One region of the Ensifer sp. GW101-20A05 genome, then DNA from elsewhere that is predicted to be linked to it. Evidence: riboswitches for the same ligand, from Rfam matches in the RefSeq annotation. Region 1 holds a riboswitch; each other region holds the start of a gene.
The links. A riboswitch is a leader RNA that binds a small molecule or an ion and turns the genes downstream of it on or off. The one in region 1 is predicted to bind thiamine pyrophosphate.

Region 1 (4,968 bases):
GACGAAATCCTGCGCCCGGGGGCGCCGACAGGCGTGATGGTCTCCTGTGCCCAGGACAAGTTTTCCGGGCCGCCGACCTGGGAAGAGATCATCGGCAGGACGATCGATCACGAGCGTCGCCCGAACCTGTTTGCGGATCTGAGCTATCTCAGCGAACTGGTCAGCAGCGACGACAAGAATCTTCACACGAAGATCCGGCAGCTGTTGGACGAATGGCTTGATGATTACGACCCGGACGCCCGCCATCTCATGTTCGGCACCGACTGGTCGATGATGGCGCTGGAGAAGGACTACAACGCCTATGTTTCGAGAATAGTCGAGCAACTGACGCTCGCCAGCGTCAGCGACGAGCACCAGCAGAATATCCTCTGGAGGAACGCTTCCCGCTTTCTCGGTCTCGACCGGCCCGGCAAAACGCGCGACCGGCTTACCGCCTATTGCGACAAGCACGGCCTGGGTTCGGCCTGGCTTTCAGAACTGGCGATTGCCTGAGGCAGAGCCACGGCGTCAGGTGATCCCGCTGTTTTCCTCGATCAGCGCCACGGCGCCGTGCGTGCAATCCACTCCCGCGTCCGCCCCTCTGGATCGGCATTCAGCGTGATATCGGTGACGACCGCGGCGCTGTCGGCGCCATGCTCGAAGACGCCGGCAATCCGGTCGATATTGAGGCCGCCGATCGCAACGAGCGGCAGCGGCGTGACGCGCTCCCGCCAGGCGGAGAGGCGCGGCAGCCCCTGCGGATCCCATTTCATCTGCTTGAGGATCGTCGGATAGATCGGTCCGAGCGCGACATAGTCGGGCTTGGCGGCAAGCGCCGTCTCCAGCTCCCTCTCGTCGTGGGTACTGAGGCCGAGCTTCAGGCCGGAAGCGCGGATTGCGGCAAGATCCGCATCCGCGAGATCCTCCTGGCCGAGATGGACGGAATCGCAGCCCTCGTCGATTGCGAGGCGCCAGTAATCGTTGACGACGAGCTGGCACCCATGACGGTCACAGATCGCCTTGGCCGCGCGGATCTCATCGCGAAGCTCCGTTTCCGGACGGTCCTTGACGCGAAGCTGCACCAGTTTCACGCCGAGCGGCACCAGCCGCCCGATCCATTGGGCACTATCGACGATGAGGTAGAAGGGGTCGAGTTTCACGCGAACACCGCCTTTCCGATGACGGGCGTGGAGGGAACGGCAAAATCGCGCGGTTCGAGCATGCCCGCCTCGAAGGCATCGCGTCCGGCGTCGATTGCCCGGGCGAAGGCGGAGGCCATGAGGGCCGGTTTCGTTGCCCCGGCGACGGCGGTGTTGAGCAGAACCGCATCGAAGCCGAGTTCCATCACTGTCGTTGCGTGTGAGGGCCGGCCGATGCCGGCATCGACTATCAGCGGCATATCCGGAAAATGGGCCCGCATGGCCCGCAGCGCCGGGATGTTCTGTGGCCCCATGGCGCTGCCGATCGGCGCGCACCAGGGCATCAGCACCTTGCATCCGGCCTCGACGAGGTGCTCGCCGACCACGAGGTCGTCGGTTGTGTAGGGGAAGACCTCGAAGCCTTCGGCGCAAAGGATGCGTGCTGCTTCGACCAGCCCGAAGACATCGGGCTGAAGCGTATCCTGATGACCGATGACTTCGAGCTTGATCCAGTTGGTGCCGAAGACCTCGCGCGCCATCTTGGCGGTCAGCACCGCCTCCGACACCGAGTGGCAGCCGGCGGTGTTGGGCAGCACGTGCACGCCGAGCGACCGGATCAGGTCGAAGAAAGCGCCGCCCTGACGGCCGCCGGCGGTTTCGCGGCGCAGCGAAACCGTGACAATCTCGGTCGCCGACGAACGAACCGCGTCTTCGAGCGCGGCAGGCGAGGGGTAGCGGGCGGTGCCCAGAAGCAGGCGGGAACGCAGTTCCTGTCCATAAAGCGTCAGCATGTCTCAGCCTCCTTTCATCGGCGAGAGAATTTCGATCCGGTCGCGATCGCTGAGGGAATGGGCCGAGCGGTCGGCTCGGTGCACCAGCTCGCCGTTGACGGCGGTGGCAAGCCAATCCCCTTCGAAGTCGAGTGCGGCCAGGAGTTCGGCAAGGGTCGTGACTGTGAGGTCGTGATCCTCGCCGTTGACGGTCAATTTCATGCGGCGTCTCCCTTCAGGTTCTGGGCAAGGGCAAGGTTCGCCGCTTCCTCGGCCAAGGCCGGTGAAAGCAGGAAGCCGTGGCGATAGAGCCCGTTGAGCGTGATGGTGTTTCCGGCGCGCATGACGCGCGGCAGATTGTCGGCAAAGGCCGGCCGGACGCCGGTGCCGGTTTCGAGAAGGCGCGCCTCGCCGAAGGCGGGGTGAAGCGCATAGGCAGCGTTCAGCAATTCCATCAGCGAACGGGCGGCAATCGGACCGCCGTCGTCGGTTTCGATCATGGTCGCGCCGCACATGAACAGACCATTGCCGCGCGGTACGATGTAGAGCGGGATGCGCGGGTGGATGAGACGGACTGGCCGCGACAATTCCACTTCGCCGGTCTGCAGATAGAGCATCTCGCCGCGCACGCCGCGCAGGCCGGCGATGGGGCCGATCCGCGAAGCGCCGCTACAGTCGGCGATCAGATCGCTGTCGCTGCTATTATCCGCCTCGCCGATGAAGGCGACGCCGTTCTCGACGAGCTTTTGCCGCAGCAAGACAAGCGCCCGGCGCGGGTCGAGATGCGCCTCGCCGGGGAAGAACAACGCCTCTCGGAAGCGACCGGCAAGCGCCGGCTCCAGTCTCGCGATCGCTTCTCCGTCGAGCCATTCGAAGCCGGACGTGCGCGAAGCGAAGCGTTTGAGTTCGCCGACGTCTCGCGGCGGAGCGACGACGAGGGTGCCGTTGCGTGACACTTCGCCCGGAAGCGCACGGTCCCACCAGTCGATGGCGCCGATGCCGCGCGTCAGCACCGTTTCCTCGGCGCTCTCGCGTTCGCACCAGGGCGCCAGCATGCCGCCGGCAAACCACGACGCCGCCCCGCAGAAGTCCGGATGTCGCTCGGCAACGGCCACCTCGACGCCACGGCCGATCAGCTCATGTGCCAAGGTCAGCCCGACGACGCCGGCGCCTTTGATCAGGACGCGCATGGTCAATGCGCCCAGCTACGGCGAGCCGAACGTCGGTCTGAAGGAAGCAGAATCGCGATGAAGATACGCATTGCCGAGGCTCCATTGTTGGAGACCCAGTTCGGACCGGAAGAGAGGGAAGGACGCCTTGCCGAGATCTGCTCGCGCGAACGCGAATGTGGCAGCGATGTCTGCACCGTCCCTACGCCAGTATGAACTGGATCAGGTTCAACGGGTCACTGCGCCGCGGAAGTCGCCTAGCAGAATCTCAGCCCCTTGTCGGGACACCCCTGGTGAATGCTTCAAACTGAGCGGCTGGAGCGGATTTTGTCAAGGGCTGCCGGCGTGTACCTCGCGTGCGGTTCTTCGGCTGAAAATTATCTATAAAAATTGAAAAGGCATGTGTTCTTGCGGCTCGGTGGTGTCGGTAGCGGGCATCGATCGGGAGATCTGCGGATCGTGCGAGGCGCAAGGTCCGCAAATCTGGGCATTTGGCGGCTGCTCTCATTGCCATCAGCTGATGCCGCCAAGGCGGAGAGTTGCGGCATTTGCCCTTCTCGTCGGCATCCGTTGAATCATATTAAGGCACGCTATGATTGAAGTAGTAGAGTGTACTCTCCTTTTGGGTGGTTGCTTGATGCGGTGCCTGTGAAAATTATAGATAATAATGGATTCTATCTATTTTGCTTTGCCGCAAACAGGGAAGTGAACGAACATGCTGGATACAAACAGATCGACCGAGCCGACCTCGGGAGCCACCAAACCCGCCAAAACCGGTTGGAATCTGGCCGACGCGCAAAAAATCTATAATTTGCCGTTCAACGACCTTCTGTATCGTGCGCAGTCCGTTCACCGCGCCCAGTTCGACCCCAATGCCATCCAGATGAGCCGCCTGCTCTCGATCAAGACCGGCGGCTGTGCCGAAGACTGCGGCTATTGCAGCCAGTCGGCGCACTACCCGACGCGGCTGAAAGCGTCGAAACTGATGGAAGTCGAACAGGTTCTTGCAGAGGCACGGAAAGCGAGGGATGGCGGCGCGACGCGCTATTGCATGGGCGCCGCCTGGCGCAGCCCGAAGGAGCGCGACATGGAGGCGATCGTCGCCATGGTCCGCGGCGTCCGGTCGCTCGGCATAGAGACCTGCATGACGCTTGGCATGCTGACGCCGGAACAATCCGGGCGGCTCGCAGATGCCGGGCTCGATTACTACAACCACAATGTCGATACGTCGGAGCGCTTCTACAGCGAGATCATCACCACCCGCAGCTTTGCCGACCGGCTGGAAACGTTGGCAAACGTCCGCGAGGCCGGCATCAAGGTCTGCGCCGGCGGCATTCTCGGCATGGGCGAGACGGCTGACGATCGGATCTCGATGCTGGTGACGCTCGCCAATCTGCCGGTGCCCCCCGAAAGCGTGCCGATCAACATGCTGATTCCGATCCCAGGCTCGAAGCTTGCCGATGCGGCGCCCGTCGATCCGATCGATTTCGTCCGCACCATCGCACTCGCCCGCATACTCATGCCCGCGTCTCACGTCCGCCTTTCAGCCGGCCGCACCGACATGAGCGACGAGATGCAGGCACTCTGTTTCTTCGCCGGCGCCAATTCGATCTTCGTCGGCGAAACGCTGCTGACCGCCGACAACCCCGGCGAGGATCACGATGCGGCACTCTTCCGCCGCCTCGGGCTGAAGCCGATGGCGCCTACGACAGAACCGGAAGCGGCCGAATGACCGCGGGCTTGCTCCACCGCTACGAGAAGACGCTTCACGGCCTTGAACGCAAGGAGCGCCGCCGCGAACTCGCCTCCGGCAGTGGGGTCGACTTCACCTCGAACGACTATCTGGCGCTTGCCGGTTCGCCGCGTCTCAAGGCGGCGATCATCGCGGCGATCGACCGCGGCCTGCCGGTT
Region 2 (4,968 bases), on a different contig from region 1:
CGTTGAACGGCCTGCCGGGTATCGAATCGATCTACCTTGCCCGCGTCGGAAATCCCGTGCCGCGCCACGGCGCATCGGCGCTGATGAGCCTTCGCCTGGCGATGGACGAAGTGCTCTACCATGCCGAGGACTTTGATCATTTCTTCCTGTCCAACGGCGATACCGACGCGATCCGCCGCGACCTCTTGCGCTTCGTGGGAGACATCAAGCCGGACATCGTCCACTTTCACCATATCATCGGCTTCGGGCTTGAAGCGCTCTATGCGGTGCGCGACGCTTTGCCGAAAGCACGCATCGTCGTGACCTTCCACGAGTACCTGCCGATCTGTCACAACCACGGGCAAATGGTTAAGCGGTCCTCGGGCCAGCTTTGCAATGGCGCTTCGCCAATCAGCTGCCACACGTGTTTCCCCGAAATCCCGGTTTCGCGTTTCGTACGGCGTGAGCAGTTCGTGCGGGGCATGCTGAACCTTGCCGACGCCTTCACCGCCCCGAGTGCTTTTCTCGCCAATCGCTATGTCGAGTGGGGCATCGCTGCCGAGAAGATCTTCGTGATCGAAAACGGCATCGTCCTGGGTGAAAAGACGCCCGCGCGTGAATTGCCTGCGCCGACGGCACGTCGCAATCGTTTTGCCTATTTCGGGCAGATGACGCCCTTCAAGGGCGTTCACGTGCTGATCGACGCGGTATCGCGTGTGCCCGACGATATCTGGGGCGACGATTCAACGCTGATGATCTTCGGCGGCAACCTCGAGCGTCAGCCGACCGAGTATCAGGAGCGCGTCGCGAAACTGATCGAGGACGCCGGCCGTCGCGTCCGCTTTTACGGCTCCTACCAGAACCAGGACATGCCGAGGCTGATGCGATCGGTCGATTGGGTTGTGATGCCCTCGGTCTGGTGGGAAAACTCACCGATCGTGATCCAGGAGGCGCTTCACCATGGCAGGCCGATCATTTGCTCCGACATCGGCGGCATGGCCGAGAAGGTTCGCGACCGGCTGGACGGCTATCATTTCCGGACCGGCAGCGCGCAAGATCTTGCTGATCGACTGATCGATGTGCTGAGCACGCCAAGGTCATGGGACAACCTCAGGGCAACGCTTAGGCGCCCAATGAGCCATGTCGACTGCGGCCGCGAACATGTCGCGCTCTACCGGAAACTGCTCAAAGAGGAGCAGCCGGTTCACCCGAGCGCCGCTGTGGCCTGAACCGAAAAGCGCTCTGTCCTCGTCTCTCACATTGCATTTACAAGTGACCGACTTCCCGACTCGACGGCCATTCCATTGCTTATCGGGCAATGGAATGGCCTGGTTTTTTAAAAGTCAACTTGAACGGTGAAACCGGCACCAAGCGCCGGAATGGAATTAATCGCCGTTCGGTTCCCACCATCGATGGAAGTGGTGAACCGGTCCCCGACCCTGCCCGATTTTGAGCGCTGCTGCGGCAACAAGCGCCTCATGCAGATAGGTCTTGGCGGCGGTAACCGCGTCTTGAAGTGTCTGCCTACGGGCAAGACCGGCGGCGATTGCGGCAGAGAGCGTGCAGCCGGTGCCATGATCGTTCCTCGTTTCAACCCGCGGGCGCGACAGGCGCAAAGCGTTGTCCCCGTTGAAGAGGATATCAGCCGCTTCGTCGCCGCTGGCATGCCCGCCTTTCATCAGCACGGCGCGCGCACCAAGCTTCAGGAGCATCTCCGCCTGGCGGCCCATTTCTGTCTCGCTTTCGGCAACGCTACGCCCCGTCATCAGTGCCGCTTCGGGCAGGTTCGGTGTCACGATAAGCCCAAGCGGCAGCAATTCCTCTTTGAGCGTCGCGATCGCATCCGGACGTAACAAAATGTCCCCTGAAGTGGCGACCATCACCGGATCGATGACTGCTAAATGCCCGTATCGCTTCAGGCCGGTCGCGATCGCAGCAATGGTCTCCTGGCGGGACATCATGCCGATCTTAACCGCGCCGACGGCGAGATCCGAAAACACCGCATCGATCTGGGCTGCGACCACGGCCGGCGAGATGTCCTCGACGGCCGTGACCCCGCGGGTGTTTTGCGCGGTGATGGCCGTGATCACGCTGGCACCATAGACGCCGAGCGCCGAAAACGTCTTCAGATCCGCCTGGATACCGGCACCGCCACCGGAATCTGAGCCTGCGATGGTAACGGCGATGGAGGTCATGCCTGGCTCCGCTGAAATGTAGAAGCGGGTCCAATGATGTCGAGCGCGCACTCAAGCCACCGGCTCAAACACGCGCAAACTGAGGCGGGTCTTCCATACAACCTCGAAGAATCCGACAGATTGAGCCGATGGGTCGGTCGTCCCGTCCCCCGGAGTTCTTCGTCGCTACATTCTAAACGGCGTATTGGCACCAGCGATCTCCCGAAACCAAAATCACGGAGATCCAGATGAACGGCGAAGACGCGGGGGTGCCAGAGAGGCCCTTGCCGTTCCTACGCCGGTATGATCCGGATCAGGTTCAAGGGTCTGGCTCACCGCCATCTCAGCACTGTCAGGTGCGCCCCTCGGCAGGCATGAATGCTATGGGAGCGTGGCAGGGGATGTCAATTGCTTGAGTTTAGCGGGCCCGTATATGCGTCGGCTCGACGCGGAAGACGGAGGACCTGAAAGGAAACAACCAGCAAAAAGGCCCCTTTTGCCTCGAGAGCATAAGGAGCCTTCCGTCTGAGCGTTCGACTTCACAGACCTTGGCAGACTATCCACCTGAAGGCCGTTAAGGCAAGGGGATTTCGAACGCGAGCCTATGCAATCCCGGAGTGATTTGGTCGGCAGCACTACCGATTCACTCAGTGGCGACGGGCCTTCCACGCATAACGATAGATGTTAGGCGCCTCATCGCATCATATCACCGCAATGTTTTGAGAATTGCACTTGCTCGGTCCAAGGCGGCTTCCGCTGCACGCGGTTCGGGTGTGACAGACAGAATATCGCGGTGTGCCATTGCGAGCACGACCTGCAACACTTCATCAGGCCAGCAGAATGAGGTGCCATCGGTCGGGGCCGCGATCGCCGGCTAGCCAATATCTCGTCGTTCGGCCAGCGCATGATCGTCTTTATCGCACGGCCTCCCCCACCCAATTCGTGACGCAGCGCCGCCGCAACGGCGGCAAAGTAGTCGTCTTAGCGGCGCGCGCTGATGCTGTAACCATTGTGCCTGTATTCGGAACCATACTGCTCACCTCCCCGGTCGATACTCCGGCATTCTGACCTCAATTCACACATGATATACCGGCACGTCATGGTTATCGGTTGGACTGAGAACGGCGACGAACACCCCCCTCGGACGAGCGACGCAAGGTTCGCGCGGCGATCTACGTTCGGATGTCGACCGAGCATCAGAAGTACTCGACCGACAACCAGATCGCCGCCATCGAGCGCTGCCCGCCAAGCGTCGCTTCGAAATCGCGTGGACATACGCCGACGAAGGAAAAAGCGCCAGATATCTTGGCAGAGTTCCAAAAGATCTCGGAGCTTCGGAAGGCAGCGTAGGAAACCGGTCCCTGCATGTTGCTGAACGGCTGCAGGAAATTTCTGACCGCAATGTTCTATTTAGCTGTCCGCTTAGTGCACTGGTTCTCTCGCTTGATGCAAGCTATCTCCGCCGTCGAGCATTCGGCAACGCCGTTGACGATCGCGCAATGCGAGCACTGGTCGGTGAACTCCAGGCAATCCGGATTGGCCTTGATGAAGTCCTGCAGACTAACATTCTCAGTCTGTCGCGGCTCAGGAATGATATCTGCAACGGGCATATCCGCCGCGTAAGCGCTCGCCATTCCCGCCATGGTGATCGCGAGGCAAACCGCGTCACGGAAGCTGAAATGGCTCATCCATTTGGTCCTCCTGAAGGCAAATCCGGACGCGGCGCAAACGGCTCTCCGTCGGGAATTGCGCAATTTCTGAGAGTGCCATCACAACAACCGTTGAGCAAGCGACCTTCCGGCGCTGCCCTCACCCCAGCTCATTGCGGATCGCCCGCATGAACACCCGTGCGCCCATGCCGATCAGCTCGTCAGGAAAATCATAGTCCGGATTGTGCAGCCGCGCGTGGTTCTCGCCGGCGCCAAGGAAGAACATCGCCGCGGGCGCCACCCGCCCGAAGAGCCCGAAATCCTCCGAGCCCTTCATCGGCAACACGCCCTCGCCGTGATCGTGGCTGACGCCCTCCTCGTCCATGGCGCGTTCCAGCGCGATGACTGCCGCTTCCGCATTGCTGCATTGGTGGAACACGTCCTCATGGCCGATCGTAACCTTCAGCCCCGCAGCCTCCGTCTCCTTGGCAACCAGCGCCTCGGCGCGGGCCACGAGATCGGCCATGCGTTCGTCGGTCAGCGTCCGCAGCGTCGCCCAGATCTCGGCATAACCGGGGCTGATGCCGAAGGCGGCCTCGCCGAGGCGGGCATGCGTCACCGTCACCAGCGTATAATCCTCGTCGAGCGGCCCGTTGTTGCCGAGCGCCGTCAGGCCGGAAAGCAGCGCGGCAACAGCGAAAGTCGGCGCAATGCCGTCCTCCGGCGTCGAGGCATGCGCCGTCTTGCCGGACAGCGAAATGCGCATACCGCGCGAAGCGCAATTGACCGGACCGGTGCGCAGCGCCGCTTCTGTAGCTGGCACTCCGCAAACCTCCGTTCCAGCGCTTGACGTAACTCAAGCGCCTGCTCCTTTCTTACGCAATGGCAGATCGCGTCGTCTGCATAGCGTTCAAACGGGATGGTCGGAAACTCCCTCTGCATCCAGCGATCGAACGCGTAGTGAAGAAAGAGATTCGCCAGCACGGGGCTAACCACAGCCCCTTGCGGAGTACCTCTCTCTCGCGCAACCACTCGGCATGCTCACAGGCGCCTGCAACCACCGTTCAAGGTAGAGCAGCCCCCATGGGCAGTCCGTGTGCAGCCGCACCGCTCACATCAGGAGATCCCAATCGATTTCGTCGAAAAAGCTCTTGATGTCGAGGTCG
Region 3 (4,968 bases), on a different contig from region 1:
CGTTGATTGCCACGACGATGGCAGGCGCAAAGCGCGCGACATCGCCGAAGGGGCGAAGGAGCAGAAACCAGCCGGCGCCGAGCACGACAGGCGGCACCAGCAGGATCAGCGAGGTACTGGCGCCGATCGCACCGGCAAGGCCGTGTGCCGGCGCGCCCGCATGGCGTGGCGCGGTGACCGTCGCCGCGGCGCGGATCATCACGGCCGCCATGGCGACGGAGGCGAGTGCCGAGGCGAGCGCGATCGCCGCACTCGTCATCAGTGCCCGGTGCACGCTCGGATCGCGCGCGAGCTTCAGAAGATCGGCCTGCAGGCCGGAGACGACCACCGCAATCAACGGGGCGATGAGAAAGAGCAATGCCAGGATGATCCAGGCGCCATCGTTGAACAGCGCCGCTGTGGTTGTGCCATCGAAGCGTCGAACGGTTCGGCCGCCGGTCATGCCCTCTTCCGGATCCGTTGCCAGACGTCTGAGGATGAGAAGCAGGACGCCGGTCATGGCGATCTGCAGGCCGGACAGCGCGATGGCGCGTGGCGGATCGAAATCGAAGCGCAGCGCCTGATAGATCGCGACCTCGATGGTGCTGGCAGCGGGCCCGCCGCCAAGCGTCAGCACGAGCGTGAAGCTGGTGGCGCAGAGCATGAAGACGAGGCCGGCCGCGCCTGGCAACAGGCCGCGCAGGACGGGCCATTCGATGAAGCGGAAGAGCGCTCGGGAGGGCATGCCGAGATTGGCAGCGCTGCGCCAGTATTCGGCGGGAATGCGCTCGAGGTCGGCCAGGAACAGGCGCGCCGCAAGCGGCATGTTGAAGAAGACATGGGCAAGCAGGATGCCGAACAGGCCATAGATGCTGATCGGTTGCTCGAGGCCGAGCCAGCGCAGGCCGGAATTGAGGAAGCCCTGGCGTCCCCAGATCTCGATCAGCCCGAGTGCGCCGACGAGAACGGGCAGGCCGAGCGGCAGCGCCATCAGCCGCAACAGCCAGATCCGGCCGAAGAAACGCGGCCGCCGCGCCAGCGCCCGCGCCACCGGTATCGCGAAGAGCACAGACAGCAGAGTGGAAAGGCTTGCCTGCAGCAGCGTGAAGCGGGTGACGCGCCAGATATAGGCGTCGAACAGAGTGCCTTCGTCCGTGCCGCCGGTTTGGGCGAGCAAGGCGGCGATCGCCAGGCCGACGAAGAGCAGGAAGGCGCCGAGGCAAATCGCCCCGGCGACAACAGTCATGCGGTTTTCGCGAAGTGCGAACAATCCGGCCTCAGTTCTTGCTCATGGCAGCAAGCCACTCGTCGATCCAGGCCTTGCGGTTCTTCGCGACCTCTTCCGATGGCAGCAGGAAGGTCTTCTCCGGGTTGACCAGCTTGTTGAAGGCGTCCGGCAGCGGCTCCTTGGTTGCTGCGACCGGCATCATCCAGTTGGTTGTCGGAATGATCGACTGGAATTCCGGACCGGTCATGAACGCGAGGAACTGCTTTGCCAGTTCCGGCTCCTTGGCACTCTTGGTCATGCCGGCGACTTCGATCTGGATGTAGTGACCTTCCGAGAAGGTGGCCGCCTGGTAGCGCTCGGTGTTCTCAGCGACCATGTGGTAGGCGGGCGAGGTGGTGTAGGAGAGCACCATCGGCGCTTCGCCCTTGGTGAAGAGGCCATAGGCTTCCGACCAGCCGGGGGTGACGGTCAGAACACGGTCCTTGAGCTTCGCCCAGGCAGCACCCGCCTCGTCGCCATAGACCGCCTTGACCCAAAGCAGCAATCCGAGGCCCGGCGTCGAGGTGCGCGGGTCCTCGATGACGATCTTCTGCGACGCGTCGCCTTCGACCAGTTCCTTGAGGCTCTTCGGCGGTGTCTTCAGGGTCTCGGTGTCGTAGACGACGGCGAAATGGCCGTAGTCATAGGGCAGGAAGGTGTCGTCGGAGAAGTTGCCGGGCACCTTCAGGTCCTTCGCTTCGATGCCATGCGGTGCGAAGAAGCCCGTTGCCTTTGCTTCCGCCACGAGGTTGGTGTCGAGACCGAGCACGATGTCGGCCTTCGAGGCAGCACCCTCGAGCTTTAGGCGCGTCAAGAGTTCGACGCCATCGGCAACACCGACATAGTTGACCTTGCATTCGCAGGTCTTTTCGAAGGCTTCCGCCACCTTGGCGCCCGGCCCCCATTCGGTGATGAAGCTTTCATAGGTGTAGACGGTCAGCGTCTTGTCGGCAGCGGCGGCATAACCGGTGAAAACAAGGCTTGCGCTTGCGGCCAGCGCTAGCCGGCTAAGTATTTTGAGCTGTGATGAATTGGACATGCGAAGCACCTCTCCCAAAGTTCGTTGTTGCACGGGAAAAGGGCGTATCGGTGCGATCGCGTCTAATCCCTCCGCCGGTATGAGCCGGATCAGGTTCCGCGGGTTGGCGTTTTGACGCCTCTCAGCCTCCGGCCGCCATGCGGTCGGGAGGCACCCCGTTAGAGCGGCAAGAGATTTACCGCTGCGGCGGCTTCATGGCAAGCGGTGTTTGGAATGGGCGACGCATGGGGCGAGCCCATTTTCTGTCGGGCGTTTTCGCCAACCGGCAACTGCGCTATGACACCATCACGCTTGGCCGCAAGGAGGAAATCCCATGCCAGATATGCTAGTTCGCCTTTATGCCCTTCCGGCAGAGCCCCAGTCGCGGCTTGGTTCAGGCATCAGCATCCGTCGCGCCATGGCGCCGGAACGCCGTCTGGTGGTCTCCTGGATCGAAAAGACGTTTGGCGCCGGCTGGGCAGGCGAAGCGGAAGCTGCCTTCTCCTCGACCCCGACACGCATGCACGTCGCGGTGCACGACGAAAAGATCGTCGGCTTTGCCTGCCACGACGTGACAGCGCTCGGCTTCTTCGGCCCAACCGGCGTCGATGAAGGTATGCGTGGGCAGGGCATCGGCGAGGCGCTGCTGCTTGCAAGCCTGACGGCGATGCGCGAGGCGGGCTACGGCTATGCGGTCATCGGTGGCGTCGGCCCGGCGAAGTTCTACGAGCGCGTGGCCGGCGCGATCGAAATTCCCGATTCAACACCCGGGATCTATGCCGGCATGCTATTCCCGGAACCGGTGCCGGAAGGACACTGACGGCTTCGGCAAATTGCTGCGATCGCAGCGGTTTGCGGTTTTCTTCGTTTTCCTTCCGCGATCCTTTGCGCTATGGGCATTGCCATGGCTCGATCGACCTTCACCATATTGCTTGGCGGCGCCCTCTCGGTGACCAGCCGGCTGACAGAGCAGCTCAGCGGCAGCCGCTTCGTTGCCGCTGACGGCGGCATGCGCCATGCCCGCTTGCTCGGCGTCGTGCCGGATGTCTGGGTCGGCGATTTCGATTCGACCGAAGACGCCCTGCTGTCCGAGTTCGCCTCCGTTCCACGCGAGCCCTACCCGGCGGCAAAGGCTGCGACGGATGGCGAGATCGCGGTCGAGGCTGCGTTGTCCCGCGGCGCTGATCGGCTGATCTTTGCCGGCGCGCTTGGCGGCAGCCGCAGCGACCATGCCTTCCTGCACCTGCTGCAGGCCGCAGCGCTTGCCGAGCGCGGGCTTTCGGTGCTGATGACCTCGGGCGAGGAAGAAGCCTACCCGCTGCTGGCAGGCACGCTCGATCTCGACCTGCCGAAAGGTTGTCTCTTTTCCGTGCTGGGATTGACCGAGCTGACCGGCCTTTCGATCGTCAATGCGCGCTATCCGCTTGACGATTTCACCCTGCCGTTCGGATCGTCCCGAACCGTTTCCAACGTCGCGGAGGGTCCCCTTCGCTTCAGCCTCAAGAGCGGACGCGCCATCGTGCTTGCCCGCCCCTATGATCTTTCCGGAGCCTGAGCCTTGGCGCCCCCAATTCTGAAACTCGACGATATCTTCTTGACCTTCGGCGGCGCGCCGCTGCTTGCCGGTGCCAATCTGCAAGTGGAACCGGGCGATCGCATCTGCCTTGTCGGGCGCAATGGCTCGGGCAAGTCGACCTTGATGAAGATCGCCGCGGGCCTTTCAGAGGCACAGTCGGGCGAGGTGTTCCGCCATCCCTCAGCGACCATCCGCTATCTCCACCAGGCGCCGGATTTCGACGGCTACGACACGGTGCAGGCCTATGCCGAAGCCGGCCTCGGACCGAGCGACGATCCCTATCGCGTCGCCTACCTGCTGCAGCATCTGGGCCTGACCGGCGAAGAAGACCCGACGCGCCTTTCGGGCGGTGAGGCGCGCCGTGCCGCACTGGCGCGCGTCATGGCGCCGGAACCTGACATCTTGCTGCTTGACGAACCGACCAACCATCTCGACCTGCCGACGATCGAATGGCTGGAAGAGGAGCTTACCCGCAGCCGTTCGGCGCTGGTGTTGATCTCGCACGACCGGCGCTTCCTGGAGAAGGTCTCGACGGCGACCGTTTGGCTCGACCGTGGCCAGTCGCGCCGGCTCGATCGCGGCTTTGGCCATTTCGAAGCCTGGCGCGACGAGGTGCTGGAGGCCGAGGAACTGGAGCAGCACAAGCTCGGCAAGGCGATCGAGCGCGAGGAGCACTGGCTGCGCTACGGCGTGACGGCGCGGCGCAAGCGCAACATGCGCCGCCTCGGCGAGTTGCAGACCATGCGCGCGGTCTATCGCGGCCACAAGGGGCCTCAAGGCACCGTGCAGGCAACGGCAGCTGACGCCAAGGAGTCCGGCAAGCTGGTGATCGAGGCCGAAAAGGTCAGCAAGGCCTATGGTGACCGCACCATCGTCGCGCCCTTCTCGATCCGCGTCCATCGCGGTGACCGCATCGGTCTCGTCGGTCCGAACGGTGCCGGCAAGACGACGCTCCTCAAGATGTTGACCGGTCAGATCGAGCCGGACACAGGCACGGTCAAGCTCGGCACCAACCTCGAAATGGCGACGCTCGACCAGAAGCGCGAAGACCTCAACCTGGACGACACGCTGGCCCATTACCTGACCGACGGGCGCGGCGACAACCTGCTTGTCAACGGTGAGCAGCGC
Region 4 (4,968 bases), 150 kb from region 1:
AGGATGTCATTTGCAACGGGCGTGCCAGTTCTCTGCGGCGAGAGCCAAGCCCTTGAATCGACGTGGATGTTTCGTTCACACGGCTCGACACGCACAAAGAGTTGAGCGGATTTCCGCACAGGTCACCTGGAAGTCTGAGCGAAAAAATGCACAATCGCGCCATGTTCAGTGCCCTATCCGCCCCCCTCAACCTGGCAGATCTCGACCGGTCGATGCGCCGCACCTGGCTGGTGTTCGCCGGCCTCGCTCTGGCGCTGCTCGTCGCCGGCCTTCTGTTCGCCGGTGAATATGGACGCAACCAGGCGCTCGAAACCGTCGACGCCCAGAGCCGGATCGATGCCAATCTGAAAGCCTCGCTGCTGCGCGCCGTGCTCGAACGTCAGCGCTCGACGCCGCTGGTGCTGGCCGACGACGTCGAGGTGAAAGCAGCGCTTTCGACCCGCGACGGCCAGGCGCTGCAGCGGTTGAACGAGAAGCTGCAGGCACTTGCCGCCAACACGGACGCCGCCGTCATTTATGTGATCGGCAACGACGGCGTCGCGGTCGCCGCCAGCAACTGGCGTGAGCCGACGAGCTTCGTCGGCAACGACTACGCCTTCCGCGAATATTTCCGCATGGCGATGCGGGACGGCAAGGCGGAGCATTTCGCCATGGGCACGGTCAGCAAACGGCCGGGACTCTATATCTCCCGGCGGGTGCAGGGGCAGGACGGCCCGATCGGCGTCGTCGTCGCCAAGCTCGAGTTCGACGATGTGGAAGCGGAGTGGCTCGCCTCCGGCAAGCCGGTCTATGTTACCGACCGGCGCGGCATCGTGCTCATCACCAGTTTCCCGTCCTGGCGCTTCATGACCACCAGAACCATTCCGCGCGATCGTGTCGCTGCGATCCGCGACAGCCTGCAATTCGGCGATGCCTCGCTGCTGCCGCTGCCGTTCCGCGACATCGAGCCGACCAGCGACGGCTCCAGCGAGCTGCATGCGCTGCTGCCCGGCGACAGCGAGCGGCGGTTCCTGCGGGTCGAAACCATGGTTCCGACCACGAGCTGGCGGCTGGAGCAACTGGCGCCATTGGATGGGGCGGTCTCGGCGGCAACCCGCGAGGCCCGGCTGATTGCGCTGGCCGTGATCGTGCCGCTGCTTGCGCTTGCGGCCTTCCTCCTGCGTCGTCGCCAGGCCCTGACCTTGGTTGCGACAAGGGAGCGTGCCGCGCGCGATGAACTGGAGCACCGCGTGGCGGAGCGCACCCAGGATCTCAGCCTTGCGCGTGATCATCTCGAAACGGAGATTGCCGATCACCGGCGCACCGGCGAGAAGCTCCAGGCCGTGCAGCAGGAACTGGTTCAGGCGAACCGTCTGGCGATCCTCGGCCAGGTGGCCGCCGGCGTCGCCCACGAGATCAACCAGCCGGTCGCGACCATCCGCGCCTATGCCGACAATGCCCGCACCTTCCTCGACCGGGGGCAGCAGCAAACGGCGGTGGAGAACCTCGTCAGCATCGCCGAGCTGACCGAAAGGGTCGGTACCATCACCGACGAACTCCGCAGCTTTGCCCGCAAGGGCCGCTTCGTCGCCGAGCCGACACCGATGCGCGAGGTGATCGAGGGCGCCTTGATGCTGCTTCGCAGCCGCTTTGCCGGCCGCATGGATGCCATCGTCATCGACCTGCCGGAAAACGGGCTCAGCGTTTACGGCAGCCGCATCCGTCTTGAACAGGTCCTGATCAATCTCCTGCAGAATGCCTTGGAGGCACTCGGCGAGCGCAGCGATGCCGAGATCCGCGTGCGCTGTGAGGAGGACCCTTCCGGCACGGTCTTGCTTGTCGTTACCGACAACGGCCCCGGCATACCACAGCATATCCGCGAGGATCTGTTCACGCCGTTCAACACCTCGAAGGACGAAGGGCTCGGCCTTGGACTCGCCATCTCCCAGGAGATCGTCGCCGACTATGGCGGCGAGATATCAGTCGAAACCAGCGACAAGGGCACCGTCTTCACGGTGCGCCTGAAGAGGGCCTGAGCGATGCAGCCATCCGTCTACCTCATCGACGACGACAACGATCTGCGCAAGGCGATGACGCAGACGCTGGAGCTCGCCGGATTCGCCGTCACTTCGCTTGCAAGCGCCGCCGAAGCCTTGGGAACCCTCGACGCGAATTTTGATGGCATTGTCGTCAGTGATATCCGCATGCCCGGCATCGACGGGCTGCAGCTCTTTCGCCGCATCGCTGCCTTCGATGCCGACCTGCCCGTGATCCTGGTGACCGGCCACGGCGACATACCGATGGCAGTTCAGGCGCTGCAGGATGGCGTCTACGACTTCATCCCAAAACCCTTTGCCGCCGACCGGCTGGTGCAGAGCGTGCGCCGCGCGCTGGAAAAGCGCAGTCTCGTCATGGAGAACCGCGCGCTCAAACGGGCGGCCGAAACGGCCGGCGACAGCCTGCCGCTGATCGGCCAGACGCCGGTCATGGAGCGCTTGCGCCAGACGATCCGGCACATCGCCGACACGGATGTCGACGTGCTCGTCGCCGGTGAAACCGGCAGCGGCAAGGAGGTGGTCGCGACGCTGCTCCACAATTGGAGCCGGCGCCGCGACGGCAATTTCGTGGCGCTGAACTGCGGCGCGCTGCCGGAAACGGTGATCGAGAGCGAACTCTTCGGTCACGAACAGGGCGCCTTCACCGGCGCCCTGAAGAAGCGTGTGGGCCGGATCGAACACGCGAGCGGCGGCACGCTATTCCTCGACGAGATCGAGGCGATGCCGCCGGCGACCCAGGTCAAGATGCTGCGCGTTCTCGAAGCCCGCGAGATCACGCCGCTCGGCACCAACCAGGTGCGCCCCGTCGATATTCGCGTCATCGCCGCCGCCAAGATCGATCTCGGCGACCCGGCCCAGCGCGGGGACTTTCGTGAAGATCTCTACTTCCGATTGAACGTCGTAACGCTGTCGATCCCGCCGCTGCGCGAGCGCCGCGATGATATCCCGCTGCTCTTTTCGCACTTCCTGACGCGGGCGGCGGAGCGCTTCAAGCGGGACGTGCCTCACGTCTCGCCGGCAGTGCAGCAACACCTGATGACCCATGCCTGGCCCGGCAATGTGCGCGAACTCTCACATTTTGCCGAACGCGTGGCGCTCGGCGTCGAAGGCCCGCTGGGACAGCCGGTTGCGCCAGCAGAACAGCCGGGTTTCGCGCTACCGGAACGGCTCGAACACTACGAGGCAGAGATCCTGAAGGAAGTGCTTCGCGCCCAGCGCGGCGACGTCAAGGCGACGATCGAGGCGCTCGGTATTCCGCGCAAGACATTCTACGACAAGCTCCAGCGCCACGGCATCAACCGAGCCGACTATGCGGAGCGCGGCGTTCCGGAAAAATCCGGCAGCTAACTCTCGTCAGCGGCCAAAATACACCCAAAAATTGCATCTTCGTCGACGGGCGAATTCGCGCTTGACGACCCGTGCCGTTCGATGGCTATCTCTTGGGCATTCACCAGGGGGGTCCCGCAAGGGGCTGAGATTCTGCTGGATGGCCGGCTTACCGGCTGTGGCGCAGTGACCCGTTGAACCTGATCCAGTTCATACTGGCGTAGGGACGGTGCAGATATCGAAGCCAGGATTCCGTGCGTCCAGCACCTGGCGGAGCGTCTTTCATCCTTCCGGCATCAGAACTGGGTCTCCAATCGCAAACTTGGAGCCTCGTCATGAATATTGCCACAAAGCCCACCCCTCTCACGGTCACCCAAGGCCCGCTTCCCGCCTCCCGCAAGGTCCACAAATCAGGCATCCTCCACCCGGATATCCGCGTGCCGATGCGCGAGATCGCGCTGCACCCGACCTCCGGCGAGCCGCCGGTTACCGTCTACGATTCCTCCGGCGCCTATACCGCCGACGATGCGGAGATCAGCATCGAGGCGGGGCTGCCGCGACTCCGTCGCAACTGGATCGTCGGGCGCGGCGACGTGGAAACCTACGAGGGGCGCATCGTCCGTCCTGAAGACAACGGTTTTGCCAGCGGCGACCGGCTGACGCCGACCTTCCCGTTCCAGCACGCGCCGCTCAAGGCGACTGGCGGCAAGGCGGTAACGCAGCTTGCCTACGCCCGCGCCGGCATCATCACGCCGGAGATGGAGTTCGTGGCGATCCGCGAGAACCTCGGCCGCGATGCGGCACGCGCGATAGCTCGCGACGGCGAAAGCTTCGGCGCCCATATCCCCGACCATGTGACACCGGAGTTCGTGCGCCAGGAAATCGCCAGCGGCAGAGCGATCCTGCCCGCCAACATCAACCATCCGGAATCCGAGCCGATGATCATCGGGCGGAACTTCCTGGTGAAAATCAACGCCAATATCGGCAACTCCGCTGTCACCTCGTCGATGGCCGAGGAGGTCGAGAAGATGGTCTGGGCGACGCGGTGGGGCGCCGATACGGTTATGGACCTTTCGACCGGCCGCAACATCCACAACATCCGCGAATGGATCATCCGCAATTCACCGGTGCCGATCGGCACCGTGCCGCTCTACCAGGCTCTGGAAAAGGTCAATGGCATTGCCGAGGACCTCAACTGGGAGGTCTATCGCGACACGCTGATCGAGCAGGCCGAACAGGGCGTCGATTATTTCACCATCCATGCTGGCGTACGCCTGCACTACATCCCGCTCACCGTCGATCGCGTCACCGGCATCGTCTCCCGCGGCGGCTCGATCATGGCCAAGTGGTGTCTGCATCACCACAAGGAAAGCTTCCTCTACGAGCATTTCGAGGAGATCTGCGACATCTGCCGCGCCTATGACGTCTCCTTCTCGCTCGGCGACGGATTGCGCCCGGGCTCGATCGCCGATGCCAACGACGCGGCGCAGTTTGCCGAACTCGAAACGCTCGGCGAACTCACCAAGATCGCCTGGGCGAAGGATTGTCAGGTGATGATCGAGGGCCCCGGCCACGTGCCGATGCACAAGATCAAGGAGAACATGGA

Region 2: linked by a shared signal. The riboswitch ahead of thiD (bifunctional hydroxymethylpyrimidine kinase/phosphomethylpyrimidine kinase) and the one ahead of thiO (glycine oxidase ThiO) in region 1 are both predicted to bind thiamine pyrophosphate.
Region 3: linked by a shared signal. The riboswitch ahead of thiB (thiamine ABC transporter substrate binding subunit) and the one ahead of thiO (glycine oxidase ThiO) in region 1 are both predicted to bind thiamine pyrophosphate.
Region 4: linked by a shared signal. The riboswitch ahead of thiC (phosphomethylpyrimidine synthase ThiC) and the one ahead of thiO (glycine oxidase ThiO) in region 1 are both predicted to bind thiamine pyrophosphate.

The regions. Positions count from the first base shown of each region.
Region 1 is NZ_JBWKZT010000002.1:231,552-236,519, reverse strand. It holds gene AC070A_RS06215 (amidohydrolase family protein) at 1-492, shown strand, start outside; gene AC070A_RS06210 (thiamine phosphate synthase) at 534-1,139, opposite strand; gene AC070A_RS06205 (thiazole synthase) at 1,136-1,909, opposite strand; gene thiS (sulfur carrier protein ThiS) at 1,913-2,110, opposite strand; gene thiO (glycine oxidase ThiO) at 2,107-3,078, opposite strand; TPP riboswitch at 3,239-3,359, opposite strand; gene bioB (biotin synthase BioB) at 3,773-4,789, shown strand; gene AC070A_RS06185 (8-amino-7-oxononanoate synthase) at 4,786-4,968, shown strand, end outside.
Region 2 is NZ_JBWKZT010000028.1:22,027-26,994, forward strand. It holds gene AC070A_RS33390 (glycosyltransferase family 4 protein) at 1-1,208, shown strand, start outside; gene thiD (bifunctional hydroxymethylpyrimidine kinase/phosphomethylpyrimidine kinase) at 1,365-2,174, opposite strand; TPP riboswitch at 2,427-2,529, opposite strand; gene AC070A_RS33400 (hypothetical protein) at 3,560-3,841, opposite strand; partial or broken gene AC070A_RS33405 (M20/M25/M40 family metallo-hydrolase) at 3,963-4,604, opposite strand; partial or broken gene ltrA (group II intron reverse transcriptase/maturase) at 4,613-4,968, opposite strand, start outside.
Region 3 is NZ_JBWKZT010000005.1:195,178-200,145, forward strand. It holds gene thiP (thiamine/thiamine pyrophosphate ABC transporter permease ThiP) at 1-1,249, opposite strand, end outside; gene thiB (thiamine ABC transporter substrate binding subunit) at 1,257-2,285, opposite strand; TPP riboswitch at 2,335-2,453, opposite strand; gene AC070A_RS15305 (GNAT family N-acetyltransferase) at 2,599-3,084, shown strand; gene AC070A_RS15310 (thiamine diphosphokinase) at 3,169-3,819, shown strand; gene AC070A_RS15315 (ABC-F family ATP-binding cassette domain-containing protein) at 3,823-4,968, shown strand, end outside.
Region 4 is NZ_JBWKZT010000002.1:79,516-84,483, forward strand. It holds gene AC070A_RS05480 (sensor histidine kinase) at 147-2,015, shown strand; gene AC070A_RS05485 (sigma-54-dependent transcriptional regulator) at 2,019-3,383, shown strand; TPP riboswitch at 3,479-3,607, shown strand; gene thiC (phosphomethylpyrimidine synthase ThiC) at 3,698-4,968, shown strand, end outside.